3 regions of the Paenibacillus sp. J22R67 genome follow, and region 2 is predicted to be linked to each of the others. Evidence: predicted binding sites of a transcription regulator. Region 2 holds the regulator's gene; each other region holds the start of a gene.

Region 1 (10,015 bases), on a different contig from region 2:
GCGGTGTACTTTTCGTTTTGAAACCTTCAGCACTACGTGGAGATGCTTGACCTTTTGTCAAACCGTAGATTTGGTTATCCATAACGATATAAGTAACATCGATGTTACGACGAATCGCGTGTACCGTGTGTCCCATACCGATTGCGAAGCCGTCTCCGTCACCACCGGAAGCAATAACTGTAAGGTCGCGGTTAGCCATTTTCACACCTTGTGCGATTGGTAAAGATCTACCATGAATACCGTGGAAACCATAAGCATTGATGTAACCGGAGATACGTCCGGAACAACCGATACCGGATACGATTGCTAAGCCTTCAGGCTCTAAACCAACATTAGCCGCTGCACGTTGAATAGCTGCTTGTACGGAGAAGTCTCCGCATCCTGGACACCAGTTTGGCTTTACATTGTTACGAAAGTCTTTTAATGTTGCCATGCTAAAGTCAACTCCTTACATTTTTGTTCGATTTCTGCTGGAAGGAACGGATTACCGTTGTACTTCAGAACGTTTTTGATTTTATCTGCATGACCAACATGCAGTTTAATTTGATCAGCTAATTGACCAGTAGCGTTGTTTTCAACGACGATAACTGTTTTTGCTTTCTCAACAAGCGGTCTCAGCTGTTCAGCTGGGAACGGATGAATCAAGCGTACAGTCGCGTGATTTGTTTTGATGCCTTCTAGTTCAACGCGGCGTCTTGCTTCATCAATCGTACCGCCAGTGGATCCCATACCGATAATTAAAAGATCTGGGTTCTCATGAGGAGCATCAGCTTTGATTGCATCTGTTACTTGAATGTGTTTCAACTTCTCAAGACGTTTATCCATCATTCTTTGACGATTCTCTGTGCTCTCTGAAGGACGACCTGTTTGATCATGCTCTACCCCAGTTACATGGTGAAGACCATGTTTAACGCCTGGGATGACACGTGGAGAAACGCCATTCTCTGTGAACTCATAACGTTTGAACAACTGATTTGCTTCTAGCTCAGGAGCTTCTGTTACCAGAGCACCGCGATCGATGACGATACGGTTGTAGTCCAGCATTTCAGCGGATTGTTTACCCAAGGAAAGCTGAAGATCAGTCATCAGAATAACTGGGCATTGGTATTTCTCAGCCAAGTTGAAAGCTTCAATTGTATCGTAGAAGCACTCTTCAATCGTGCTTGGGGACAATACGATTTTCGGGATCTCACCGTGCGTACCATATACCATTGCATTCAAATCGGATTGTTCTTGTTTCGTTGGAAGACCTGTACTTGGTCCGCCGCGTTGTGTATCAACGATAACAACCGGAGTTTCCGTCATACCAGCCAAACCAATTGCTTCCATCATCAAGGACAGACCAGGACCAGCAGAAGCTGTCAGTGCACGCGCACCAGCATAGTTAGCGCCGATTGCCATTGTGCAAGCTGCGATCTCATCTTCTGTTTGGATAACTGTACCACCGAATTTAGGAAGTGCTTTAATCAAGTATTCCATTACCTCGGAAGCAGGTGTAATCGGATATGCAGGCATGAAACGGCAGCCAGCAGCAACAGCTCCCAGAGCGATTGCATCGTTACCTATCATGAACAATTTTTGCATGCCGTCAGCCGGCTCTAATTGGAAGTCAGCGATTGGGCCACCAGCCAATTCAAGTACGGATTCAGCACCTTTGCGAACAGCCTCGATGTTTTTCTCAACGACAGCTGCACCTTTACGACCGAACTCTTCTTCAACAGCTTTATTAAACACATCAAGCGGCAAACCGAGCAATGCCCAAGAGGCTCCTGATGCGGCCATGTTCTTAAATAGGGATGTTCCTAGTTCTTCTGCAATTGCAGTAATGGGAACTGGAAACAGACGTGCTTTAATTCCTTCAGGTAAAACAGGGTTAAATTTGGCATCTGCAACGATTACACCATTGTCACGAAGCTCGTGAGCGTTGAAATCGATACTTTCCTGGTCAAATGCAACCAGAATATCCAAATCATCTGAAATTGCGCGAATCGGCTTGGTGCTGATGCGAATCTTGTTATTTGTATGTCCCCCCTTAATCCGTGAAGAGAAATGACGGTACCCATACAAATAGTAACCGAGACGGTTCAATGCAGTAGAGAAGATACGGTCAGTACTTTCGACCCCTTCACCCTGTTGACCTCCGATTTTCCAAGATAACTGACTAATCACCGTACGTCCACTCCTTTTGATTGTAGCTGCTCGAAGACATTAAAAGCTCAATTGTTTAGTAAAATAGATAATGCAATAAAAAAAATCTTTCACTTGTCAACCAAATTCTATGCCTTTATGAAGCAAAATGCAAGGGGTACCAACGATTCTAAAAGATAGAGTTTTTAGATCGAATCCATATCAATATTAGATCGATTTTCAATTTTCATTTCGGAAGGTTCGCGAGCATGAAATTGCGCCAATTTCCAAACAAAAATGCCTCTACTTGTGTTTCCTTATAGTTTTTGCATAGCGCCTCTATTAAATTTTCGTATTGACCCGCATGCCTTAACCCTTTGATCCACTGCTCAATGCCATCAAAATCCGATCCGAAACCAATTTGTCTCTCTCCCCCCAACGAGCAGACGTGATCAATATGATTAAGCAAACCAGCGATAGGAACAGCCAGATTCATACTATCAACGAAATAGGGAACAAACGTAAGGCCAATTTGTCCCTGACATTGAATGATAGCTTTGATTTGATCGTCTGATAAATTTCTTGGATGGGGACAAATTTTCTGAGCATTGGAGTGGGAAGCAATAAAAGGTTTGCTATAAACCTCAACCATTTCCCAAAATGCTGCAGTCGATAAGTGTGACACATCTGCTATTATACCCATTGTTTCTAATTCTCTTAACATGAGTTTGCCTTTTCTTGTGAAACCGCCTTTTCTTGGCTCCATGACGCCGTCTGCGGCCCAATTCGCGTAGTTCCAAGTTATTCCTACACTTCGTACACCTAGGTGATATAGAATTCTTAGATGGGTCAAGTTGCCCGATAAAGCGTCCACACCTTCAAGTGTCAGAATTGCGCCAATTTGATCTCCAGCTTCTACTTCGTACCAGTCCCTCACATTTTGAATAAACCGCATGCCTGAATGACTTACAATTTTCCGCTGAAAAATATCAACCATCTGCAAAATATGATCAAATGTAGGTTGCTGAATAGAGTCTGATAAATAAATGGCAAAACACTGCACCTTAACGCCCGCTTGCTTTAATCTCGGATAACTGACATCCAGTTCCTGATCTTCCTTGCCAAATTCGAGCTTTGGATTCACATACAGTTTCGTTAACGCATCGCAATGACCATCCATGATCTTCATCCATGCAGCCTCCTTATCTGTCGCTAAACAAGACAAAAACCTCTTATCAGAGGTTTTGGGGTAGAATAAAAAACCTGTCTACAAGGTAAACAGGCTACGTGGGTTAATATGTATGGTTCCGTTCATTACCTCGGCTCAACGATTAATTTAATGGCCGTCCGATCTTCCCCGTCAATCACGATATCTGTGAAGGCTGGTACACAAATTAAGTCAACTCCGCTGGGCGCCACAAATCCTCTTGCGATCGCTACTGCTTTGATGGCTTGGTTCAAGGCGCCTGCACCGATAGCTTGGAGCTCAGCTGCCCCGCGCTCACGCAACACACCTGCCAAAGCACCTGCAACGGAGTTTGGGTTGGATTTTGCTGAAACTTTTAATACATCCATGAATAGTACCTCCTCGGGAATGATGGATAGTTCCATTAATCATCATATTCTCGAGGTAGCACAAACATGACTTTCTATTTCATCTAAATTCTCTAAATTTTCTGAAATAACAATTAATCCATGAAAACTTGATCCTCATCGTAACGGATAAGCTGTATGGCTTTCGCTTGGCCTGTTTGATCATTCAATTCTATAACAACAGCATGGAAGTGCCATTTCCCTTCGTCTGTAACGAATCTTACTGGCAGCTGCGTTTTGAATTTCTGAAGCACCGCATTTCGTTCCACACCTAGAATGCCATCACGCGGGCCAACCATCCCTACATCTGTCACATAAGCTGTACCTTGCGGCAATACGCGGTTATCATTCGTTTGCACATGGGTATGCGTGCCGACGACAGCTGATACTTTCCCGTCCAAATGCCAACCCATCGCAATTTTCTCAGAAGTCGCTTCAGCATGAAAATCTACAAATATAAATTTGTGCTTTTTCTTATCTGCTTCAAGGATCTCATCGACTTTGCGGAACGGACAATCAATAGGCGGCAAGAACGTGCGCCCTTGTAAATTGATGATCAGCAGCTCCTGATCTTTCACTTTTATGACCGTATGTCCCCTGCCTGGCGTACCAGGTGGAAAGTTGGCTGGACGAACCATTTTCTCGTCCCGATCAATAAAATCGAAGATTTCTTTTTGATCCCATGTATGATTGCCCATTGTAAGGGCCTGAATGCCCATCTCGTAGATTTCTTTCGCTATTGCTGAGGTAATCCCCTTCCCCGCTGCGGCGTTCTCTCCGTTGGCAATGAACACGGCATGAGGGTGCGCTTGTTTTAATCGAGGCATGACATTTTTAAGTGCTTTACGTCCAACAGATCCAACAATATCTCCAATAAATACAATTTTCATAACAAATTTATAGCTCCTTTATTAACGTAGATGCGCGGAGGGTTAGGATACAACCTATTGATCCGCCTATAAAATAAGGAAAAGTGGCTGTATCAGCCACTTTTCGCATTGGTTACTCTTATTTAGCGTATTCAACAGCTCGTGTTTCACGAATGACCGTAACCTTAATATGTCCTGGATAATCGAGTTCACCCTCGATTTTCTTGGTAATATCGCGGGCTAGGCGGAACGCTTCGGTATCATCCACTTTCTCAGGTTGAACCATAACACGTACTTCACGGCCGGCTTGAATGGCGTATGATTTCTCAACACCTTCAAAAGATTCCGAGATTTCTTCGAGTTTCTCTAGACGCTTAATATATGTTTCGAGCGTTTCCCTGCGTGCTCCAGGTCTCGCCGCGGATAAGGCATCTGCTGCTCCGACTAACATCGCTATAACTGACGTTGCTTCTACATCGCCATGATGTGAAGCAATACTGTTAATAACGACTGGATGCTCCTTGTACTTCTTACCAATCTCAACACCGATTTCGACATGAGATCCTTCAACCTCGTGGTCAAGCGCCTTACCGATGTCATGAAGCAGCCCGGCACGTTTCGCCAAAGTTACGTCTACCCCGAGCTCCCCGGCCATCAGACCAGCCAGATAAGCTACTTCCATGGAATGCTTCAACACGTTTTGACCATAACTTGTTCTAAATTTCAGTCGACCTAAAATTTTGATCAAGTCAGGATGCAATCCGTGAACTCCAACTTCAAACGTGGCTTGCTCCCCATATTCGCGGATACGTTCATCCACTTCTTTACGGGATTTCTCAACCATCTCTTCAATACGTGCTGGATGAATACGACCATCGGCAACAAGCTTCTCTAGGGATGTACGAGCAATTTCGCGACGAATTGGATCAAATCCAGATAAAATAACTGCTTCTGGCGTGTCATCAATAATAAGGTCAATACCCGTTAATGTTTCCAGTGCACGGATATTACGTCCCTCACGACCGATAATCCGGCCTTTCATTTCTTCATTTGGCAATGAAACAACTGAAACTGTCGTTTCAGCAACATGATCTGCGGCACAACGTTGAATGGCGAGCGTGATGATTTCACGGGCTTTCTTATCGCCGTCTTCTTTGGCCTGTTGTTCGATTTCTTTAATAAGCTGTGCAGTTTCGTGTCGTACTTCCTGCTCCACATTGGTAAGAATAATACTTTTCGCTTCTTCCATTGTAAGTCCTGAGATACGCTCTAACTCCGAAACCTGGCTTTTATAAAGCTGATCAATTTGATTTTGTGTATCCTCGATCCGCTTCTCTTTGTTGGCAACTTGCTCTTCTTTACGCTCGAGAGATTCTAATTTTTTATCCAGCGATTCCTCTTTTTGCAACAATCGTCTTTCTTGTCGTTGAATTTCATTCCGACGCTCACGAATGTCTTTTTCAGCTTCGGACCTAAGTTTGTGTACTTCGTCCTTCGCTTCCAGAACCGTTTCCTTTTTCAGTGCTTCGGCTTCTTTCTTAGCAGCTTCTCTAATCTGCTCAGCGGCTGTTTCAGCACTGGAAATTTTCGCTTCTGCAAGAGATTTACGGATAAAATAACCAATCCCTAAGCATGCAGCTCCAACAATGAGAATGATCGCGATCCAGATGAAAGTCATCTTGTTCACCTCCTCGTTGGTTTCTCCAAGGTGTTAGCCTGGGATTCCGTTCGGTTTTTTAATCCGATTTTTAATTGTTTGACTAGTCATACATACCCCAAAATAAAAAGAGTATGGCTTTTAAATGAATGCGCACTGTGCGTTAGAGGCACTATAGTGCTAATAATCCATAATCAACAGTGTAAAAATTGGCGGTTTTTACATCTGTCCTCTCAAAATCAATGAAATAAGTATGATTTTGAATACATTATGAAAATATACACTGTTATTTTATCTTTTGTCGAAGAAGCTTGTCAAGCGATAGTCCACGAGAAGATCATCTTGCCCAACTCCTTACTCCTTTATTCCTTAATGATATTAACGAATTACAGTCAATATTTAACAATATTAATCATCGAAAGAATCCTCAAGAATCTCAAAGTCTTCATCTCTCGACCCGCTGCTTAGCTGTCCTAATACCTTAGTCACTACAGCTCCTGTGAAACCTCTACGCATTAGAAATGCGGCCGTCTTTCTTTTCTTGTCAAAAGTTTCGCCTGAAGTTTGCTTCCATTTCGTTTGAGCAATTTTCATAGCTCCAGCAATTTCATCCTCAGGATTGATGTTCTCCATGGCATGTTTAACGAACTCTTTGTCGATGCCTTTTTGCTGTAGCTCTTGACGAACGAGGTTACGACCTTTCTTTTGAGAAATGATCCGACTGTCCGTCCACATTTTGGCAAATTCTTCATCATTAAGGTAATTTTGCGAAGCTAATTTATCAATTACCCAGTCAATAATGGATGGTTCATAACCTGATTCTTTGAGCTTGCGTTTCAATTCACTCGATGAATGCGGTCGCCGGCCAATAACGCGTATAGCCTTTATATAGGCATTATTCTGTTCTTCATCTTGAATAATCTTCTCTAACTCTTGTAAGTGTACGCTCTCTCCTTTGACTAACCGATGTTTAATTAGAATGTCTTCATGTACTGAAAAAGCGTACTCTTCATTCAAAAATATATTATAGCGGTGCTTCCCCCGCTTCTGCTTCTCTACTAATGTGATAATGGAAATCTGTTGCTCTTCCTGTTCCTGCTCCAAGCTTTCCAGCCCCTTTCATGCACGAAAGCACCCTAACCTAAGGGTTAAGGTGCTTTCACGATATGATATATTCGAATCTTACTCGAAAGCCGCTTCTAATTCATCGTCTTCCTCGTCGTCAAGATTTGGTCCAACAGCAACAATCAAATTACTGTTCCCACGGATTCTTTGTTCGATCGTTTCCGCAATGGCTTTGTTATCTTTCAAGAATTGCTTGGCATTTTCACGACCTTGGCCTAAGCGCTCGCCTTCATAGGAATACCAAGCTCCGCTTTTGTTCACGATATCCATCTCTGTCCCGATATCAATGATACTGCCTTCGCGTGAAATTCCCTCACCGTACATAATATCCACTTCCGCCTGTTTGAACGGAGGCGCTACTTTATTCTTAACAACCTTAATTCTCGTACGGTTACCAACCATGTCATTACCTTGCTTGATAGTTTCTATACGACGAACATCGAGTCGAACAGAGGAATAGAACTTCAGTGCACGGCCACCAGGAGTTGTCTCCGGGTTTCCAAACATGACGCCGACTTTCTCACGCAATTGGTTGATGAAAATCGCAATAACCTTCGATTTATTGATCGCACCTGAAAGCTTACGAAGTGCTTGAGACATCAAACGTGCTTGTAGACCCACGTGAGAATCTCCCATCTCGCCTTCGATTTCCGCTTTAGGTACTAATGCCGCTACAGAGTCAATAACGATAATATCTACTGCGCCGCTTCTTACAAGCGCTTCAGCGATCTCAAGTGCTTGCTCACCTGTATCTGGTTGAGAAAGCAACAGCTCATCTATGTTAATGCCCAGCTTACTTGCATAAGAAGGATCCAAGGCGTGCTCTGCATCGATAAATGCAGCTTGTCCGCCAACCTTTTGAACTTCAGCGATAGCATGTAAAGCTACTGTTGTTTTACCTGAGGATTCAGGTCCGTATACTTCAATAATTCTTCCACGTGGGAATCCACCTATTCCAAGAGCAATATCAAGGGCTAACGCTCCGCTTGAAATCGTTTCAACTTGCATATGCGTTGATTCTCCAAGCTTCATGATGGAGCCTTTACCGAACTGTTTCTCAATTTGTCGTAATGCATTATCAAGTGCTGCGCGACGGTCTGTCAAAACACTCACTTCCTTCTATCATTATAGGTATATGATAACTTGTTTCGGGGTGTTTGCCAAGTACTTTTTCGAACATACATTCGACTTTTTCGCGAACAAACAAAAAACCGCAACAAAGTTATCGCTTTGTTACGGTTCTTCCGTTAACACTTCTTTCATTATATGCGAACTCTAGCTTTCTTTCAACTGTTTCCAAAGATGGTAGAGTGCGCTCTTCGCGGATCTATGTTTAATCGATTCCCGGTTACCGGAAAGCTGCAGCGTAATGACTTGGGTTTCTGCGTTTTTTTGCGCAAAGCCGATATAAACAAGCCCAACAGGCTTCCCTTCAGACGTGCCAGGACCCGCTACGCCAGTAACGGAGATGCCGAAATCACTTCCAGTTGTCGTCAGCAAGTTTTCCGCTAAAATAACCGCTGTCTCGCTGCTAACAGCACCTGGAGCATCTTCGCCTTCCAGTACCTCCATCGGAACACCGAGAAGCTTGTGTTTCAGCGCATTGGAATAACAGATAATTCCGCCTAGAAAGGAGTTCGAACTCCCTGGGATTGAAGTTATTAAATCGCTGAGCAAACCACCTGTACAGCTCTCAGCTACAGCAAGTGATAACTTGCGTTCATCCAGCATTTTCACAACAATTGTTTCAATCGGAACGTCTTGATCCGCATAAATATGCTGAGCTAAACGGCTTCTAATTTCTTGCTCAGTCGCAAATAATTTGCGTTCGCCCTCTTCTGCGGAATGTGCACGAGTCGTTAAACGAATCGTCACTTCGCCTTCTTTGGCATATGGAGCTATGGTTGGGTCCGATTGAGCTTGAATCAAGTCAATTAATTGATGCTCTAAATTAGATTCACCGATGCCGGCAAACTTGAGCATTTTGGAATACAGCGGAACTTCATCTTTCATAATTGTGTGCAGCCAAGGAACCGCATATTTGGTAAACATGGGCTTCATTTCTTTTGGCGGTCCAGGCAGAAGGATGAAATGAGTTCCTTCAAACGTGAATGCTACGCCTACTGCTAGCCCTGTTTCGTTATGTAAGGGATCGCTGCCCTCGAGCATTAACGCTTGGCGCCTGTTGCTTTCTACCATATGTATCCCGCGAGATTGAAACATTTGTGTAATCGCGTTCATCGACGGCTCATGAATGATCAACTGACGGCCTACATACGCCGCTAGGACATCTTTGGTTAGGTCGTCCTGCGTAGGACCCAGTCCGCCTGTACAAATGACGACGTCGGCTCTGGAGGCGGCTAACTTGAGGCTTTCCAACAGTCTCTGTTCATTATCGCCAACTACTGTCTGGAAATAAATGTCCACGCCAATCGCGGCGCACTCTCTGGAAAGAAATTGAGCGTTCGTATTTACAATTTGTCCAAGCAAGAGCTCTGTTCCAACAGCAACGATTTCTGCTTTCATCCAATCATCCTCCTAGAATAGAAAAAAACCAATAGGTTGCCCTATTGTGTCTTTTCTGAAAAGTCTATGACATGTTTATTTTTCACAAAATACTCGATTCCTGAGTAGACCGTAATGA
Region 2 (10,015 bases):
ACAACTTGGCTTGATCCTCGAGATTAGGACACGCCGGATAACCGAAGGAGAATCGTTGTCCGACGTATTTGGCTCCAAATCTCTCTTGCATGGTCATATCAACGCGATCCGCGATCCCCCAAACATCCCTCATAATATGGTGGATTCGTTCTGCAAAGCCTTCGGCAACTTCCAATGCTGTCGCCTGCAGCGCATGAGATTTCAAGTAATCCCCTTTGTCGCGCCAATCCTTAGCCAGCTCATTGATATCATGCCCAGCTGTCACAAGCAGGAAGCCCACATAATCCATCTGCCCGCTCTCTACGGACTTCAGATAGTCAGCTAGACACAGATACGGCTCTTTGTCTTGACGCGGGAACGTGAAGGTTTCAAGAACTTTGCTGTGATCTTGCGGGTCGTAGACGATTACATCGTTTCCGCTTGATTGCGCTGGGAAGAAGCGATACATCCCATGAGCTTTAATGATGCCGTCATTTTGAGCAGCATACAGAATGGAATCGACCGTATCTTTAAGCTGAAGGGCCTTCGTATCCTTGTCGCTAAGCAGTGCCTCAACTTTCCCTTTGAGGCCTAGATGGTGGCCGAGCAGCATTTGCATGTTCACATATGGCATAAGATGACTAATTGGGTAATCTCTCATGATATGACGATCCGTATCTTGCGGCATTTGCACAGGCAAATCCTTGGACACAGCAGACGAACTCACACGCGTTAGCTGAGGCTGTTTCTCTTCCTTCTTGCCTGTATCCATGACATCAGATTCCAGACTTTCTCTTAGTTCCTGAATAAGACGTTTACGCTGCTCAGGATCGCTTAGTCGGTTGGCAATATCCAGACCGTCCATGGCATCTTTCGCGTAGAGCACTGCCCCTTCGTATTCCGGTTGAATACGTGTTTTGGTGAATTTACGTGTCAGCGCGGCGCCACCTACAAGGATCGGCACATCTACACCTGCAGTACGCAAATCCTGTGCGGTAATGACCATTTGCTGTGCGGATTTAACCAATAGACCGGATAAGCCGATCGCATCTGCATTCTCTCTGCGCTGTGCATCAACAATTTGATCTGGCGGTACTTTTATCCCAAGGTTTATAATCTTATAGCCATTATTCGACAGGATAATTTCGACTAGATTTTTACCGATATCATGCACATCGCCTTTGACGGTAGCCAAGATGATTTTACCTTTGACAGCTGTTTCGGATTTCTCCATAAAGGGTTCCAGATAATTAACGGAGGCTTTCATGACCTCAGCACTTTGAAGTACTTCCGCAACGATCAATTCATTACCATTGAAGAGGCGGCCTACTTCTTCCATCCCTCTCATTAGCGGTCCATTGATTACTTCAAGAGGCGAATATGTTTTCAGCGCAATCTCTAGATCTGGAATTAGCCCTTCCTTCGTCCCTTCTACCACATAAGAACCAAGTCGTTCTTCCAAGGACAGATTGGAGATCTTCTCCTTCTTCTCGACCTTCTTCTCACGGAAATGGGCGACAAATTTCGCCAAAGTCTCGTCATTTGTATTGTAAATCAGTTCCTCAGCCAGTTGACGCTCTTCCTCCGAAATAGAGGCATAACGCTCCAACTTCTCTGTGTTCACAATCGCATAATCGAGACCCGCTTTCGTACAATGGTACAAGTAAACCGAGTTCAACACTTCACGCCCAGCATCCGGCAATCCGAATGAAATATTGCTCAAACCGAGAATGGTTTTGGCTCTTGGATATTTCTCTTTAATCAGTTTAATTCCTTCGATCGTTTCCACAGCAGAACCAATATACTGAGGATCCCCCGATCCTACAGGGAACATATTCGGATCAAAAATGATATCCTCGGGATTCATCCCGTATTTCCCTGTCAATAGCTCATAAGAACGAGTTGCCACTTCAAGCTTCGCTTCACGCGAGACCGCCTGGCCCCGTTCATCAATAAGAATACAAACAACGGCAGCCCCATATCGATGAATCAGAGGTAAAATCCCAGCGAATTTCACTTCGCCGTCCTCCAGGTTAATGGAGTTAATAATCGCTTTACCTTGCGAGTATTTAAGCCCAAGCTCGATAATGTGATCATACGTAGAATCAATCATCAAAGGAACTTTCACCTTTTTGACCACCTGCTGCATGAACTCTTCTACCGCGTAAGCCTCATCAATATCCGTATCCTGTAAATTGATATCGATGACGTGTGCACCGTTTTTCACTTGATTACGAGCAATCTCTGAACCTTCTTCAAATTTGCCTTCTTTAATCAAGCGCTTGAATTTACGCGATCCCGAAATATTCGTTCGTTCGCCGACCATGATTGGACGGTTTTCAGGTTCGATAAATAAAGTTTCAATCCCCGAGACAGCAGGTAAATGTGTACCATATTCCGTTCTTGGTTTGTATTCGCTAAGTGTTTCTGCCATGGCACGAATGTGTTCGGGTGTTGTTCCACAGCATCCACCAGCAATATTGAGCCAACCCTGCTCGGCAAAACCGGCCATTTTCTTAGCCAAGGATTCTGGCGATTCATGATAATGACCATTCTCATCTGGCAATCCAGCGTTCGGATAACAGCTGATTGCGGTTTCTGCAATTCCCGACAGCGTTCGAATGTGATCCCTCATAAATTCAGGACCCGTTGCACAGTTCAATCCCATTGAAATGGGTTTCAAATGTTCAAGTGAAATATAGAACGACTCGATATTTTGCCCGGCCAGGGTTGTTCCCATTGGTTCAATCGTTCCCGAAATCATAATCGGAAGCTCAAAGCCCAACGTTTCGAAAGCTCTGCGAATACCAATGCTTCCCGCTTTTACGTTAAGTGTATCTTGTGATGTTTCCAGTAGAATCGCGTCAACACCAGCTTCACATAATGCTAAAGCTTGCTCGTAGTAGCTCTCCTCCAGCTGGTCGAACGTAACGCCCCCAGTCACGGATAAGGTTTTGGTCGTTGGCCCCATTGCCCCTACGACATATCGTGGCCATTCTGGTGTTGAATATTTGTTTGCTGCTTCGATAGCCAACTTGGCTGCAGCGAGGTTCAACTCGCGGTGACGGTCTTGCAAATCATACTCTGCAAGTACTACACTTGTGGTTCCGAACGTGTTCGTTTCTATCATATCCGCGCCTGCGGCGAAATAAGCTTCATGAATCTTACGAATCACATCTGGGCGAGTTACGCATAGAATTTCATTACAGCCATCTAAATCATCGCCTCCGAAATCTTCAGCGGTTAAATTCTCTTGCTGAATCATGGTACCCATGGCGCCATCGAGGATCATGATCTTTTTCTTTAGCTGCTCTTGAATCGGTGGTTTAGACATGAATTGACTCCCTTTCAACTTATCCTAAAGCGATAAATAATAAATAATCGACAAATTATGTTAAGATTTAGTGTAACAGAATACGGCTTCTATGAAAAGAATTTGAATTATCATAAATACCTATAGGTTTTATCGGGTAATCTTATGATCTTGCATCGACAGCGCACATCATTTCCACTATAATACAAGTATATTTACTAAGAAAGAGGGATGCTGCATGGCACAAATTAGAATTCGCAATACCAACGAACGAATCGAAGGCGAAGAGCAAGTCAAAGCCTTCTTGGATAGCCAACAAGTTGTATATGAACACTGGGATGCGAACAAACTTCCTGAGGCACTTCGCGAGAAATTCGTGCTTAGTGATGAAGAGAAAGCTCAAATCATTAGCACTTATGAGTCCGAAATCCGTGATTTAGCGGCTAGACGCGGTTACGAAATTTGGGATGTTATCTCCCTTTCCGATGCGACTCCGAGTATCGAAGATCTGCTTAAGAAATTTGAGCAAGTTCATACACACACGGAAGATGAAATTCGCGCAATCGTTTCTGGAAAAGGTATCTTCATCATTAAATCCGAAGAAATCGGCTATTTCGATGTTGAACTTGAACCGGGGGATGTTATCTCGGTTCCTGAGAACACGAACCACTTCTTCACTTTGATGGATAATCGCCAAATCGTTGCTGTTCGCCTTTTCATTGAAAAAGATGGATGGGTTGCATACAACGTGGATGATCCTGCTTTCATCAAAGCTTAATTCCTTATTTAGACAAAAGCCCAACAGCGAAGGACTTCTCGTCCTAACAGCCGTTGGGCTTTCTCGTTATGCTGCATTAAGCATTAGCGATAATCGGTAAAACTTCCTCTAAGCGCGATACCTCATTAGCCGGAACAATCTCATCTCCACTTTGCAGACCATGATGATTGATCCAAATATTGCGCATACCTACACGTCCGGAACCAAGAATATCCGTTGTCAATTTATCACCGATCATGATTCCTTCTTCCGGATGAATTCCCAGAAGCTCCAGCGCATGATGGAAAATTGAAACATTCGGTTTACCTACTCCAAATTCTCCAGAAATAACAATATGATCAAAATAGGACGAAATGGCTGGTACGCCAGCTAATTTTTCTTTTTGAAGATCAGGGGATCCATTTGTTAGTAGAAGCAGCTTGTAGTTTCCCTTCAAGGCATCTAGCACACGGAACGTTTCTTCATACACATATGGTCGGTTGCGGCGTTCTGCAGGAAAAAGCTCACCGAGCTTATAACCAAGCTCTGAATCTTCTACGCCTAACGCGCGAAGCCCGCGGGTCCACGATTCCGTGCGATAGCCTGGCGCTAATTTTTCCAATTTGCGAAAATTCTCATTTTCACCTTGTGTGAAATTAGCCCACAGTCCTTCAAACGGGTTAATGCCGATCATTTTGGTGAATGAAAAAGTTTCATAAGATTCGTATAAAGCACGGGCTTCTTTACGAACAGCGGCTTCCAGCTCCTCCGGATTTACATCCGCGTGTTTGGCTGCTTCGGCACAAGTTGCTTCAAAAGCTTCTTGTACACTGCGGTCATCCCATAGAAGTGTATCGTCTAAATCAAAAAGTACAGCCTTGAGCGTCATCATTCATTTCCCCTTTGAATGTTGTTTCTATGTGAAAAGCAACTACTCTTCGTCCGTGAACTTGATGGAATCAAGTTGAACTTTAAGATTGCCTCGGAACGCCTCAATATATTTTTTTCTCAATTCATTTCGTTCATCGATTTCTGCATCTGTTAAACCAACCGTTTTGGCTTTACGAGCAAGCTCATTAATGCGCTCGATATTTTTTTCCATACTGTCACTCATAATGACCCTCCTAGTTCAAAAATTCAATATGAGTACTACTTTGCCATCCCTCTAGTGGAATGTCAAGAAAACAGCAAAAAGAGGCATAGGAACAATTCCTAGCCTCTCAAAGTCTATTTCCATTTCATAGGAAAGTAATGATTAAGGGAGCAACAAAACCTGTCCTTCATTCAAAGAGCTCGTAGTTAAATGATTCTTCGTCTTAATTTTATCTATATAGGAACGAATGTTCTCTCTGCTTTTCTTATGAGTTGCTGCAATGTCCCATAGCGTATCGCCTTCTTGAATGACGACTTGCGCCGGAACAATTGTCTTAGTCTCAGCGTGATTTGACAAACTGCTCGTCGGGGAAGATGCTGCCGCATAAGCTTGTACCATGGCACCAAAAGAGAACACTGTCCCCAGAATTAAAGCAATGAATAGAAACCTAACGATAGCTTTCGTATAACGTGATTTAGTTGCGATCCCTTTGGATGCCGTAGTTGATCTATGAGGTGTGCGTGAATTGTTAGTGTGTGAGTAGGCCATATACATGAATAATCATCCCCCAAACATTTGTTCTGTTATTAGATTAACACGAACACATGTTTGTGTCAACGATTTATTCGAACTTATGTTTGTACGAACTCGGGTTCTATGTTATACTTTGGGTAATGATTCCCAGCATTGGAGTGATAACTATTGAGTAAGATTTCACAGCGTCAACAAGCTATTTTAGAATACATTAAGAACGAAGTGAAAGATAAGGGCTACCCGCCTTCTGTACGTGAAATCGGCGAGGCTGTCGGACTAGCCTCCAGTTCAACCGTTCACGGGCATTTGGAGCGTCTTGAGAAGAAAGGGTTAATTCGTCGAGACCCAACAAAGCCTCGTGCCATCGAGATCCTTGGCTTAGACGGTGCTGAAACCCATTTCGCAGTTTCCGTTGCACGCGTTCCGCTCGTAGGTAAAGTTACCGCTGGGGTGCCAATTACGGCGACTGAGAACATTGAAGACTACTTCCCGCTTCCTGTCAGTATGGTTGGCGATAACAACGTGTTCATGCTAAGCGTCATGGGTGACAGTATGATCGAAGCTGGCATACATAACGGCGATTATGTCATCGTCAAACAACAGCAAACAGCGAACAACGGAGACATCGTTGTAGCAATGACAGAAGACGATGAAGCTACGGTCAAACGCTTTTACAAAGAGAAGGATCATATCCGTCTTCAACCGGAAAACTCCGCTTTGAAACCGATCCTACTGAAGAATGTTACGATTCTCGGCCGTGTTATCGGACTATTCCGTGATATGTAAGACTAATAAGGACCGTCAGGTGAATCCTGATGGTCCTTATTCGATCTTATCTGCACCCGCAAATCCAGCTAAGGTTAATTAATGGGAACTGGAATACTCTATTTAGAGAAAAACAAGCTGTTTTATTCAGAAGAAGAACTACAGGCCCTTATTTGATCTCCTTGGCTCGTTTTTCCAGTTAAATCAACAAAATAGCGAACTGTAGTTCCCCTCACGATAGGATAATGTGCGTTTTCAGTAAATAAGGGGCTATAGTTCCCTAGAAAGACAAAAAACCGAAGGACAATTCGTCCCTCGGTTTTTTTTACTGCTCAAAGGCTTAATTCTGCTCACGCTGACACTAAAACGCTAGCGCCCAGTTACCTTCACGGAAAATAGGCTCCAAACTGCCATCCTGCAGCACACCGTCAATCTCCAGGTCAGCCGTCCCGATCATGAAGTCCACATGGATTAAGCTTGTGTTCCCGCCTCTTACTTTCAGCTCTTCATTGGATAAAGTAGCCCCATCCTTCATATTTATCGGATAACAGCTGCCCAAAGCAAGGTGACAGGAAGCATTCTCATCAATGCCTGTATTGTAGAAAATTCGATTCACATTAGATATCGGCGAATCATAAGGAACAAGTGCAACTTCGCCTAAATAACGAGCACCCTCGTCCATTTCCAATAATCTCGTCAAATGCTCGTAGCCCACTTCTGCCTTATAATCCACGACCTTACCGTCCTCGAACTTGAACGAAAACTTATCAACCAATGCTCCGTTCACATTGAGCGGTTTCGTACTAGATACCGTCCCGTTAACGCCTGTCCGTTTGGGCATCGTAAACACTTCTTCCGTCGGCATATTCGCAACAAAGCGAATCCCGCTTGCGTTCGCCTTATCCCCGCCTAGCCAAATGTGGCCATCTGGCAGCTCTACGCGCAAATCAGTTCCTGCAGCCCGATATTGCAGCGCTGCATATTGCTTATCGTTCAGCACCTTGCGAACGCGTTTCAACTGCTCAATATGTGCACGCCACGCGCTAACTGGATCATTTTCGTATACACGATTGAACCGGAAAATAGCGTCCCACATTGCATCCACTCGCTCTTCTTCAGGAAAATCTGCGTACACTTTGGAAGCCCAAGCCGCAGTCGGAGCCTTAATCAAGCACCAGCTGAACGTACTTGTTCTTACATAATTTTGATACTTGGAACGAGCTGTTGCCATCGCTTTGGAAGCTCTGGAAATTACGCTGGGGTCAATACCGGCGTACAAATCAGGATCTGGCACTTTAATATTCAGCAATGCACCGCCATTCTCAACAAAACGCTCAAGCATATCTGTGTACCACACTGGGTAGTAGTCGAGAGCATCATCATGAGCCGTTTCTAACCGGGCACGTGTCAAGAAGTCATCCTGCCAGTTGACCTGAACATAGTTCGCTCCAGCTTCATAGGCTTTCTTAACGATTAGGCGCGTCAAGTCCAAGCATTCAATTGGTGACTCGATCATAAGGTCTTGACCTTTGGTCAAATTAACGCCAATTTTAACAACGAGTTCAGCATATTTCTCTAAGTTGACTAAAAAGTTATCCATATGAGTTCTTACTCCTTCGCATGAAAAAGCCCATCAGTTCAGGAAGTCCTGAATCATGACGGGCTTTCGTATCTAGTTTTCAAATGCTTCTGAACATCCTAGTATAGGGACAGATATTGATCTCTTTCCCATTGGTGAACTTGTGTGCGGTACATATCCCACTCGATTTCTTTAAGCTCATAGAAATGGGCCAAAGCATGTTCGCCAAGTGTATCGCAGATCACATCATCACGCAGCAACTCGTCCAAAGCTTGTTTCAAGTTCAGTGGCAAGCTTGGAATGCCTTGGTTTTCTCTTTCCTCTTCCGTCATCACATAAATGTTGCGATCCGTTGGAGGAGGCAGCTGCATTTTGTTTTTGATGCCATCCAGACCAGCTGCAAGCATGACCGCAAGCGCCAAGTATGGGTTCGCAGCCGGATCCGGATTACGAACTTCAACGCGCGTGCTCAAGCCGCGGGAAGCCGGGATACGAATCATCGGACTACGGTTGCTCGCAGACCATGCTACGTAACAAGGTGCTTCGTAACCAGGAACGAGACGTTTATAGGAGTTAACTGTTGGGTTCGTAATCGCTGCAAAAGAACGTGCATGGCGAAGCACACCTGCCATATAATGTCTTGCAACATTACTTAAACCTAACTTGTCAGACTCATCGTAGAACGCATTAGTATCACCTTTGAATAAAGATTGGTGACAGTGCATGCCTGAACCGTTCATGCCGAACAATGGTTTAGGCATGAAGGAAGCATGTAGACCATGCTGTCTTGCTACGGTTTTGACAACAAGTTTAAACGTTTGAATCTGATCAGCCGCTTTAATCGCATCCGCATATTTGAAGTCGATTTCATGCTGACCTGGAGCCACTTCATGGTGAGAAGCTTCAATCTCAAAGCCCATCTCTTCAAGCGTTAGCACGATATCGCGACGGCAGTTCTCACCAAGATCCATCGGAGCCAAATCAAAGTATCCGCCTTGATCGTTCAGTTCTGTCGTTGGATTGCCTTTTTCATCGGTTTTGAACAAGAAAAACTCAGGTTCAGGACCAACATTCATCGCTGTGTAACCAAGTTCTTCCGCTTGTTTAAGCGCATTTTTCAAGATAGCGCGTGGATCGCCTGGGAATGGACGCCCATCCGGCAAGTAGATATCGCAGATCAAGCGAGCCACTTTGCTCTCAGTTACCCAAGGGAAGATAACCCATGTATCCAGATCCGGATATAGGTACATATCCGACTCTTCAATACGCACATAACCTTCAATGGAAGAACCATCGAACATCATTTTGTTGTCTAATGCTTTTTCAAGCTGGCTGAAAGGAATCTCAACGTTCTTAATACTTCCCATCAAGTCCGTAAACTGCAAGCGAATGAACCGAACATTTTGCTCTTTTGCAATGCGTAAAATATCTTCTTTGTTATAGTTATTGTTGTAGGTCACGTTCATTCTCCTCTCATTTTACAAGCGCTTACGGAGTGTTATTTATAAAACCGGGAAAGCTGTCCTTGGATGAGGGAAACCTGATCTGGACGCTTGCCCCCGCCTATCAACTGCTGCTTAAGCATTTTGTGCAGCTGGGAGTCGGTTAGTTCCTTACGCTTCACTTCCGTATGCTCGTTCAAAATCGTAGCATCTTCCGAATCTTTATCGACTGGGATAAGGACTTGCTTAATCCCCGCGATGTTCACACCTTTTTCAATCAAATCTTTAATTTCAAGAAGTCGTTCAACATCATTAAAGGAATAGAGTCGTTGATTGCCGCCTGTTCTGGCAGGAATAATAAGCTCATGCTGTTCGTAATATCGAATTTGTCTTGCTGTTAGATCCGTCAGCTTCATGACGATCCCGATCGGGAATAACGCCATATTTCTACGTATATCATCACTCATGCTAATCACTCCTGCAAAGTTAAGTACCTCTCCTATATTGTACCTAAGTAACAAAAACGTGTCAAGGAGTGTAAGGTTTGTTCACA
Region 3 (10,015 bases), on a different contig from region 2:
TCTGAGGAATTTTATCCTAAGCTGACCTCGTCACCTCATTTTCCTAGAACTTCACAACCGTCTCCTGCGGAGTTCCTAGGCTTATATCAGAGCTTGCTAGAAGAGCCGAATACGGAAATCATTTCAATTCATTTATCTTCTGCACTGAGCGGAACGTACCAGTCGGCCTTGCTCGCCTCCACGATGCTGGAGGAGTTTACCGGCAAGGTTCATGTGGTTGATTCCCGCTCTGCTTCTTATGGTATCGGCGCCCTTGTTGTCGCTGCGGCGAAAGCGGCCAAAGCTGGGCAAAGCTCAGCTGAGATTATAGAGCTAGTACAAAGGATTAGAGAGAACTTTTACATATATTTCCTTGTAGATACACTCGAATTTCTGCAAAAAGGTGGAAGAATCGGCAAAGCGTCGGCGTTATTTGGTTCTCTGCTGAATATTAAGCCTATTCTCTCGATTGATGGTGAGGGTGAAGTGACGGCTATTGATAAGGTTCGGGGTCAAAAGAAAGCGATCGCGCGCATTCTAGAGCTGCTTGCGGCTGACGTGCCGAATCGGCGTATTCCGTCCATACATATTGCCCATGCCAACAATTTGGAAGGCGCTCAGCTGTTGCGAGAAGTCATTACGCAGCAATTTGAGGTGCAGCATGTTGACTATATTACACTGGGGCCTGTCATTGGCGCACACGCTGGACCCGGTACTATCGCAGCATTCGTCAGTGCGGTGTAAGTGATGGATTTAAATCAAGTTGTCGTACGCGAAGTCCATGGAGTCGGCGCTCAAAAAGCACTTGAGCTAAACGCCATGGGCATTTTTACGGTTATGGATTTACTGGAGTATGTGCCATTCCGGTATGAGGACTACACAGTGCGCGATATCGCTAGCGTGAAAGACGGCGACCGTGTCACGGTGAAAGGATATATCATCGGGGAGCCGGTGCTGCAGCGCTACAGCGGCAAGTCTCGACTCTCCTGCAAGGTGATGGTCGATGACTTTCTCCTGACGGCGGTGTGGTTCAACCGCCACTTTTTGAAAGATCGCTTGCGACCGCAGCAGGAGATTATTCTAACCGGCAAATGGGATGGCAAGCGGAGGCAAATGAGCGTGTCCGATTCCGAGTTCCCCGGACAAGGTGATTCGAATACCGGCACCATTCAGCCGGTCTATTCGGTTGCAGGCTCGATTACGCAAAAATGGATGCGTAAAGCCATTCAGCAGGCGCTGACACAGTACAGCGCCATGATCAGTGAAGTGCTGCCGGCGGGCATTACCGGCAGGTACGGGTTTATGCCGCGCAGCAAGGCGCTGGCTGTCATCCACACGCCTAGTGGTGTGGAGGAGGGCAAGCAGGCGCGCAGCCGCATGGTGTATGAGGAGCTGTTCCTATTCCAGCTCAAGCTGCAGGCTTACCGCGCAGTGACGCGAAGCCGCGCGGACGGGGTGAAGCAGCAGGTTGACCTGCCTGCTGTGCGCGCCTTCGTGCGCGCGCTGCCCTTCCAGCTGACGGAGTCGCAGAAGAAGGTCGTGGGCGAGATCCTGCACGATATGCAGGAGCCGTACAGTATGAACCGACTGCTGCAAGGCGATGTCGGTGCAGGGAAAACGATCGTCGCGGCTATAGGGCTCTACGCGACGTTCAAGGCCGGCTACCAAGGCGCGCTGATGGTGCCGACGGAGATCCTGGCGGAGCAGCACAAGCGCTCCCTGGACCGCTTGTTTGAGCCCTACGGGCTGCAGGTTGCGCTGCTCACAGGCAGCTCGACGGACCGCCAACGGCGGGATCTGCTCGCTTCGTTGCAGATGGGCATGATTGACGTGCTGGTGGGGACGCACGCGCTCATTCAAGAGGACGTCTACTTCCGCCAGCTGGGGCTGGTCGTGACGGATGAGCAGCACCGTTTCGGGGTGAATCAGCGCAGCATTTTGCGGCGCAAGGGGATGAACCCCGACGTGCTGACAATGACGGCGACGCCGATTCCGCGAACGCTGGCGATTACCGCTTTCGGCGACATGGATGTGTCGACGCTGCGGGAGCTGCCCAAAGGGCGTAAGCCGATCAAGACGTATGCCGTGCAGCATGCTATGCTGGAGCGAGTGCTTGGTTTCATCCAGCGCGAGGTGGCGGCAGGGCGACAAGCGTATGTGATTTGTCCGCTTATCGAAGAGTCGGACAAGCTGGACGTGCAGAATGCCATCGACGTCCACATTCAGCTGCAGCAGCATTTTCCGCATATGCGGATCGGCCTGCTGCACGGGCGTATGAGCGCGCAGGAGAAGGAAGCGATCATGCGCGCATTCAAGGAAGGGACCGTGGAGGCGCTGGTGTCGACCACGGTCATCGAGGTTGGCGTGGATGTGCCGAACGCCACGCTGATGGTCATCTACGACGCCGACCGCTTCGGCCTGTCACAGCTGCATCAGCTGCGTGGGCGGGTTGGACGCGGCGAGCACCAGTCCTTCTGCGTGCTCATCGCCGACCCGAAGACCGAGGTCGGCAAGGAGCGCATGAAGGCGATGACCGAAACCTCCGACGGCTTCGAGATTGCGAGGCGCGATCTGGAGCTGCGCGGGCCGGGGGATTTCTTCGGCACGAAGCAGAGCGGGCTGCCGGAGTTCCGCGTCGCCGACATGATGGCGGACTTCGAAGTCATGGAGCAGGCGCGTGATGATGCTGCTGAGCTCGTTGGCGATTCATCGTTCTGGACCGGCGCTTCCTTCATCCCCCTGAGAGCTTACTTGGAGCGTGCTCACATTTTTGATAGTGAAGTGCTAGATTAATCGAAACAAAACGCTAGGATAGACTGATGATTATTGTCAGTCGTGGTCCTAGCGTTTTTCATTTTGCAGGCAGAATGTTAATTCTATCCTAATTGAGGTTAGTTTCGTATCTGTCTATTGCGGAGCAGTCTTAGTACAATAAACGTAGAGGTTAAGTGGGCACACAGCTCGAAAGAGGGGGCCGTGGGAGCGCATAGCATTTTAATCGTGAAAGGTGTGTAGGAAATGACAAATCCGATTATTCAAGAACGAACAGAGCGCACGCAGTGGTTTTTGCAGGATCGATTCGGTATGTTCATTCACTGGGGACTGTATGCTATTCCAGCTAGGGGAGAATGGGTGCGCAATGCGGAACGCATTTCGGTAGAGGACTATCAAACGTACTTTGATGAATTTGATCCTGTTCGCTATGATCCTAAAGCGTGGGCGCACGCAGCCAAGCAAGCAGGTATGAAATATGCGGTATTAACGGCAAAACATCATGATGGTTTTTGCTTATTTGATAGCGCTCTCACGGAATATAAATCAACGAACACCAAGGCTGGGCGAGATTTAGTGCGCGAATTTATTGAAGCGTTTCGGGCGGAAGGTTTAAAGGTTGGGCTCTATTATTCGTTAATCGATTGGTATCATGAGGACTACCCGGCTTATGGGGATCGTCACCATCCGATGCGGGATAACGAGAGCTATGCAAGAAATCCAGAGACGTTCGACCGATATTTGCAATATATGCACGGGCAAGTCAAAGAGCTTCTAACGAATTATGGCAAGCTGGACATCATGTGGTTTGATTTCTCCTATGATCAGATGAAGGGGGAGACCTGGAAAGCAACAGAGCTGATGGCGATGATTCGGTCTCTGCAGCCGCATGTCATTGTAGACAACCGATTGGACGCAAGCGGCGAAGAAGGCGGAAGTATTTATACGAACAATCCACTTAGCTATTCGGGCGACTTTGCTTCACCGGAACAAATCATTCCCCCGCAAGGTGTGACGGATCACGAGGGCAATCCTATTCCATGGGAGGCTTGTATCACGCTGAATAATAACTGGGGTTATGCAGCTCAGGATTTCCAATATAAATCCCCGACTACCGTCATTCGGAAGCTGGTAGAGTGCGTCAGTAAAAATGGTAATTTGCTCTTGAATGTTGGTCCTAACGCGCTCGGCGAGATTCCGCAGGAGTCATTGGACATTTTGTCAGAGATTGGCGACTGGGTGGAGAAAAATGGGAACAGCATTTACGGCTGTGGGCAAGCCGATTGGCCGAAGCCGGAATGGGGCAGGTACACGCAAAAGGGCAATTTGCTGTATGCTCACTTGTTCGAAGAAAGCGTAGGTCCGATTAACTTGAACGGTTTGGCAGGTAAGGTGAAGAAAGCCAGGCTGCTGTCGGATGGTTCAGAGGTCTTCTTAAGCCGCCCTTGGAATGCTGCTCAGTATCCGGAGGATGCGTTCATGAGTTTCGATAGACCAGAGCACTCCAGCTATCCGCTTCCGGATAAGAGAGCGACTGTTGTGGAGCTTACGTTACTTTGATTTTTAAATTAACATTTGACCACGCCCTCATTCGATTTTAAGATAATAGTAGTCCTACTATTATTTTGGAAACGAAGGTGCCATCATTTGACTTATTTTCTTGTATATGTACTGCTGATGAATATCATTACTTTCATAGAAATGGGGCACGACAAGGGGCAAGCCAAAAAAGGCGGCCGCAGAGTCCCGGAGAAACGGCTGTTTATGTTTGCTGCACTTGGTGGCGGGATCGGTGGTTGGCTCGGCATGCGGGTTTGGCGGCATAAGACGAAGCACACCTCATTCGTTATTGGCATGCCGCTGCTTGTTGCGCTAAATTGCATATGTGTTATTTTGATCGCCATTTATATGTAGTCAAGTTTGTGTTCGTTCCCTCATATGTATAAAACATGACGGGACATCGGAGGTACGAACATGAGTTATCAGCTGTACGGCATCGATCCTGCGTTGATTGAGCGAGTCAAGTTCAAATTAAGAAACCCGGCGATCAAGGAACGCCTCATTATGCTGCTGCAAAGTGTCACGAAGGCTGATTTGCAAAATCGTATGAAGGTCACACAGCTCATTGGGATTGCCTCTGGCATTCTTGGCGAGAATCTAACCGGATTTCAGACGAATCAGATTTTGGAGTTCATTCTTTCTCAAAAAATCGATCCCTCGAACACGTTTCACTTGATCAAACTGTGGTCCATGTTTCGATAAGTTAGATAAAAAATGCCGCCTGAGAGGTCTAAGCGACCTGGTCAGGTGGTATTTTTTTACTTTCCAAAAAAACCACTTGCATAACGAATACGTGTTCGGTATATAATAAGTAACACGAATATATGTTCGCATATGGTGGTGGAAATTATGAGTGTTCATGCAAGAATTGAGACAGAAGAGGATGTTCAAATTATTAAGGAATATACGCTGCTGCCCATTTTACTCGATATGTTGGCAAGGGATATGGAGGAACTCAAGGTTTATAAGGATAAAATTGTGTACAATCATATTCTTTTTTACCTCAGAGAGGTGGAGACCGCCATTTATCCTCAATTACAAAGTATTAAGAGCGTTATGAAGAAAAGAGATATTAAAGTGATTCATACCGAAATGAATGCATTAGGGATTAACGTAGAGTACAAAGTCCGGGGCTACATCCATCACTTCACGATGCTTCGCAGCTTAGTTAAAGCAGAACTCATGACTACGCTGATGAATATGCGGGGGGGATTACGGTGAGCAAAGGAAAGGAGCGGACGATATTCCTAGCGGATTGCCAGAGCTTCTACGCAAGTGTAGAGAAGGCGGATTATCCGGGGGTGAGGGATAAACCGGTTGCGGTCGCTGGAGACCCTGCCTTGCGTTCTGGCATCATTCTAGCTGCTTGTCCCATTGCCAAATCATATGGCGTTTCCACGGCCGAGCGGCTGGGAGAAGCGCTCAAGAAATGCCCGGAACTGGTCGTTATGCGCCCACGCATGCAGCATTATATTGATGTTTCACTCATGATTACTAAAATATACGAAGAATTTACCGATCTCGTTGAGGTTTTCAGTATCGATGAGCAGTTTCTAGACATTACGGCAAGCCTGCCTATTTTTGGGGACCCAGATACGATTGCGATGGCGATTCAGCGCAAGGTGCTGCAGCAAACGGGCGTGAAGGTCCGTATAGGCATTAGCTCGAATAAAATATTGGCGAAGATCGCAACCGATATTTGGGCTAAAAAGAATGAGAACGGCATTTTCACGCTGCGCCCGTCCGCTGTAGAGGAGTACTTATGGGCGCAGCCTGTAAGTAAAATGTTTGGTGTAGGTTCACGGATGACCGCGCATTTTGGCAGACTGGGCATGTACACCATCGGTGATGTGGCAAGAACGCCGCTGCCGGTGCTCAAGGACAAATTTCGTGCACGCTTCGGCAAGCAATCAGATATTCATGCGGAAGTGATGTGGCGAACAGCGAATGGTTTGGACGATAGTCCGGTTACGCCTGGTACGTTTGACACGCCTCCGAAGTCTATAGGCCATATGATGACTCTCCCTAGGGACTATGCGGAATCCGCGGAGGTGGATACGATCCTGCTCGAGCTTACCGAAGAGGTATGCCGCGATTGCCGGCGCAAGGGATATATGGCGTCCATTGTGACCGTTAGCTGCATGTGCAGCCCATTTGACGCTCCGACAGGCTTTTCACGCCAAATGAAGATGGCTGACCCTACGAATCATACGAGAACAGTTTTTCAAGCCGTTAAGCAGCTGTTCTACAAGTTCTGGGACACGATGCCCGTCCGCCGTGCCGGTGTAATGTTAAGTCAATTCGTTGACGATGATACTTATCAGCTTACGCTTTTTGAGGATCAGGTTAAGGCGAGGGCACTTGAGAAAGTAACCGACAGCCTCAAGGACCGATTCGGTAACGCAGCGATTGTGCGGGCTTCCTCGCTCACGACAGCTGGTCAAGCACAGAACAGAGCGCTCAAAATCGGGGGGCACTATAAATGAGTAAGAAACTAGAAAAGAACGGTTTATGGGAATCCAGCAGGATGATGCTGCCGCAGCACCGGGAAGCACTGCAAAATTTGCGCAGCGACAAGGCTGTTCCGGCGAATCGTCCTACAGCGGAGGACATTGGCATTATGCGAGACTACGTGCTGCTGCCCTTGATGCATGGGATGATCAAAAGAAAGGCCGTAGAGATCGAAAGATCCGCCGAAACGCTTAGACAGCTCTATTCGCGCGCTGCTCACGCGCTTGCGGCTCAAATTCTAGCCGATTTAAGTGAAACCAAAACAAAAATGATGCACAGAAGCATTCAATTGGTTGAAGAAGAGAAGAATGATCGAGCCATTCACTACCGCTACGTTTGCCGCGGGCATGAAGACGCGCTGATTATTGCGAAAGATTACATGCGTGCTGAAATGAGCGTGCGAACGGCCAGATACATTGATCACTTCGTCGCAAGCATGTACAAAAAAGGTGACGAACTCAAAACTTAGTTCATGATATACACAAAGAAAATATGACGCAACCCGCAGCCCGGTGGAGAAACCCTCCTCGGGCTGTGCGAATTGACGTGAGTATCTCTTTTTCACATAATGGAGAAGAGAGATTGTAACGTTAGACAGAGAAGTGGGAAACAGAGACTCTCGCTAGGAAATATCAAGGCAAAGGATGTGCGGCCATGTGCGGACGTTATACAATTACCGTGACAATAGAGGAGCTGATGCTGCGGTATGATATTTATTACAAATATCCTGCGAGATACAGCCCCAAATACAATGTGGCACCCGGTCAGCAAGTCATGGCGATCGTTCACGACGGTGAGAAAAATAAGCTTGGTGAGCTGCGCTGGGGGCTTGTTCCGGAATGGGCGAAGGACGAGAAGCTAGGCTATTCGATGCTGAATGCAAGGTCGGAATCACTTGCGGACAAGCCTGCGTTCCGCAAACCCTTTGAGCGCAAACGCTGCTTGATTCCGGCAGATTCCTTCTATGACTGGAAGGGGACCGGGAAGCAGAAGCAGCCTATGCGCATTATGCTGCGCAGCAAGGAGGTCTTCAGTATGGCGGGGCTGTATGACACATGGACATCTCCAGATGGTACGCGAATATCCACATGCACCGTGATTACTACGGAAGCGAACGAAATGATGGTTGATATTCATGAGCGTATGCCGGTTATTTTACCGCGAGAGGCAGAAGCGGTTTGGCTGGACCGCAGCATAACGAACACGGATGTGCTGCGCCCGCTGCTGAAGCCATACCCGTCTGACGACATGTATGCGTACCCTGTGTCTAGCCGGGTGGGCAATGTGCGCAATGATGATGAGTTATGCATAGAACCGTTAAGCCTGCTGCTGTAGGCGGATTGAGAGAATGGGAGAGGTAAAATGAGAATACGTATGGTTCTAAGCATCACGCTTGTATTTGCCATTATTTTCGGGTTGAACGGTTACATCGGCTGGCACGGCCAGGTCTTTCTAACTGACCAGTTGGGTTCTTGGTTTCATCCCGGCATATATTGGGTTGTTTTCTGGATTGTTGCCTTGTCGTATCTATTAGCATGGGCTGGTTCCAAAGTACTGCCTGCTGGTATGAAGATGGTATTAAAAATTGTCGGTTCTTACTGGTTTGCCCTCATGCAGTTCGGTTTTCTGCTGCTACCGTTGACGGACGTGGTCGCAGGACTGCTTCATCTGGCATCTGTACCTGCTGCTACATTTACGCCTATCCTTGGGTGGATAGATGTAGTAATTATTGTTCTCGTCATGATTCGTGGTTCCTACAATGCGCGAAGCCCAATTCTGAGAAAGTATGAGATTACGATTCCCAAAAAAGCAGGCGACTGGGAGCAGCTACGCATCGCTGTGGCTTCTGACATTCATTTGGGATCAATTGTGGGCAATCGTCATTTGCGAAAGCTGGTGAAGCATGTCAATGGCTTAAAGCCAGACTTGATACTTTTGCCAGGGGACGTTATTGATGATGATATTCGACCGTTTATCCGCTATGATATGGGTACAACGATGCGAGAACTGCAAGCTCCGCTAGGGATTTATGCCGTATTAGGCAATCATGAATACATTGGTGGCCACATTCCTGCCTTCATAGAACAGATGGACAAAATCGGTATTCGTGTACTCATGGATGAAACTGTGCATATCCAAGATCGGTTGTATCTCGTGGGCCGAAAAGACAAGGCGGCCGAACGAACGGCCGAAGGGCGAAAAGCACTTGCGTCCTTGCTGGATGGGACTGATCTAGGTCAGCCTATTATTGTCATGGACCATCAACCGTATCATTTAGATAAAGCGGAGGCGGCGGGCGCTGATGTCATGCTTTCAGGACACACGCACAGGGGGCAAATTAGTCCGAATCACCTCATCACAAGAAGGCTTTTTGAGCTTGATTGGGGGTACTTGAAGAAGGGGAATCTGCATGCAATCGTTTCCTCAGGCTTTGGTACATGGGGGCCGCCGGTTCGTCTAGGGAGCCGTTCCGAAATTATTGAGTTAATCATCCATTTTAAAAGCAACGAGAGAAAAGAGGAGTAATCTACCATGCAAGATGCAGAAAAAAAACAAATTACACCCGCTGAACTAGCAGCAGCTATGCTGCAGTTTACGATGAAAAGCATCGAGAATAGTTGGGATACCCTAAAGCCGGCAGCTGCCGCTTATTTACAAGATCCGGTTTTAACGCAAGATAAAGAAGACGAACTCATAAAAGAGATTTACATAGCGGCCTTGGCGCTAGAAATTTATTGTATTCCGCACGCCTTTGATACAGAAATTGCGCGCTTGGTCAAATCGGGAATGGGAGAAATAATGGCTTCAAACAACTTATCTGAGCATCGATTATCTGAATCCATTAGTCAGCACTATCTTCCTCGGTTGGCAACCGTAGAATTATCCACAACAGCGGATCTGGCTATGGCACTCGCTCAAGAAGCGGCAAGTATTCTATATGACCGATTAGAGCTTCCGCTGAAGCCAATTGACCCGACGAACAGCTTGTTGTGGGTCAAGCTGTTTCCGTTTCTCGTGCAACATGTAGGGAAATGGCCGATTCTATCTACGAACTTCGAAGTTATTCAGGAGCGGAGGTAGTCATGGTGATGGTGGCACAGAAAAGAGTTACTGTTTATCTCTTATCCGGCTTCCTTGGGAGCGGGAAAACGACCTTATTAACCAAAGCGATTGATCATTTTACCGAAGCAGG

The links. Region 2 encodes LexA, which represses DNA repair genes until DNA is damaged. Its sites were predicted from a motif close to CGAACATATGTTCG; they were not measured.
Region 1: the regulator LexA is predicted to act here: its motif matches at 8,545-8,558, upstream of recA (recombinase RecA).
Region 3: the regulator LexA is predicted to act here: its motif matches at 5,129-5,142, upstream of AC58VC_RS09640 (YhjD family protein).

Annotation. Positions count from the first base shown of each region.
Region 1 is NZ_JCAUAX010000002.1:597,070-607,084, forward strand. Features, by position in the region: gene AC58VC_RS08775 (2-oxoacid:ferredoxin oxidoreductase subunit beta) at 1-433, opposite strand, end outside; gene AC58VC_RS08780 (2-oxoacid:acceptor oxidoreductase subunit alpha) at 421-2,169, opposite strand; gene AC58VC_RS08785 (dipeptidase) at 2,375-3,316, opposite strand; gene AC58VC_RS08790 (stage V sporulation protein S) at 3,442-3,702, opposite strand; gene AC58VC_RS08795 (TIGR00282 family metallophosphoesterase) at 3,816-4,610, opposite strand; gene rny (ribonuclease Y) at 4,729-6,267, opposite strand; gene AC58VC_RS08805 (regulatory protein RecX) at 6,655-7,350, opposite strand; gene recA (recombinase RecA) at 7,429-8,475, opposite strand; gene AC58VC_RS08815 (competence/damage-inducible protein A) at 8,647-9,897, opposite strand; gene pgsA (CDP-diacylglycerol--glycerol-3-phosphate 3-phosphatidyltransferase) at 9,939-10,015, opposite strand, start outside.
Region 2 is NZ_JCAUAX010000001.1:334,555-344,569, forward strand. Features, by position in the region: gene metH (methionine synthase) at 1-3,313, opposite strand, end outside; gene AC58VC_RS01695 (1,2-dihydroxy-3-keto-5-methylthiopentene dioxygenase) at 3,531-4,070, shown strand; gene AC58VC_RS01700 (HAD family hydrolase) at 4,147-4,938, opposite strand; gene AC58VC_RS01705 (DUF896 domain-containing protein) at 4,981-5,163, opposite strand; gene AC58VC_RS01710 (LysM peptidoglycan-binding domain-containing protein) at 5,305-5,697, opposite strand; gene lexA (transcriptional repressor LexA) at 5,845-6,462, shown strand; gene AC58VC_RS01720 (aminopeptidase) at 6,803-8,041, opposite strand; gene glnA (type I glutamate--ammonia ligase) at 8,140-9,480, opposite strand; gene AC58VC_RS01730 (MerR family transcriptional regulator) at 9,519-9,929, opposite strand.
Region 3 is NZ_JCAUAX010000002.1:753,372-763,386, reverse strand. Features, by position in the region: gene AC58VC_RS09665 (DegV family protein) at 1-723, shown strand, start outside; gene recG (ATP-dependent DNA helicase RecG) at 724-2,772, shown strand; gene AC58VC_RS09655 (alpha-L-fucosidase) at 2,998-4,311, shown strand; gene AC58VC_RS09650 (DUF1294 domain-containing protein) at 4,429-4,665, shown strand; gene AC58VC_RS09645 (stage VI sporulation protein F) at 4,726-5,013, shown strand; gene AC58VC_RS09640 (YhjD family protein) at 5,161-5,532, shown strand; gene AC58VC_RS09635 (DNA polymerase IV) at 5,529-6,797, shown strand; gene AC58VC_RS09630 (YhjD family protein) at 6,794-7,291, shown strand; gene AC58VC_RS09625 (SOS response-associated peptidase) at 7,477-8,157, shown strand; gene AC58VC_RS09620 (metallophosphoesterase) at 8,185-9,348, shown strand; gene AC58VC_RS09615 (hypothetical protein) at 9,355-9,903, shown strand; gene AC58VC_RS09610 (CobW family GTP-binding protein) at 9,906-10,015, shown strand, end outside.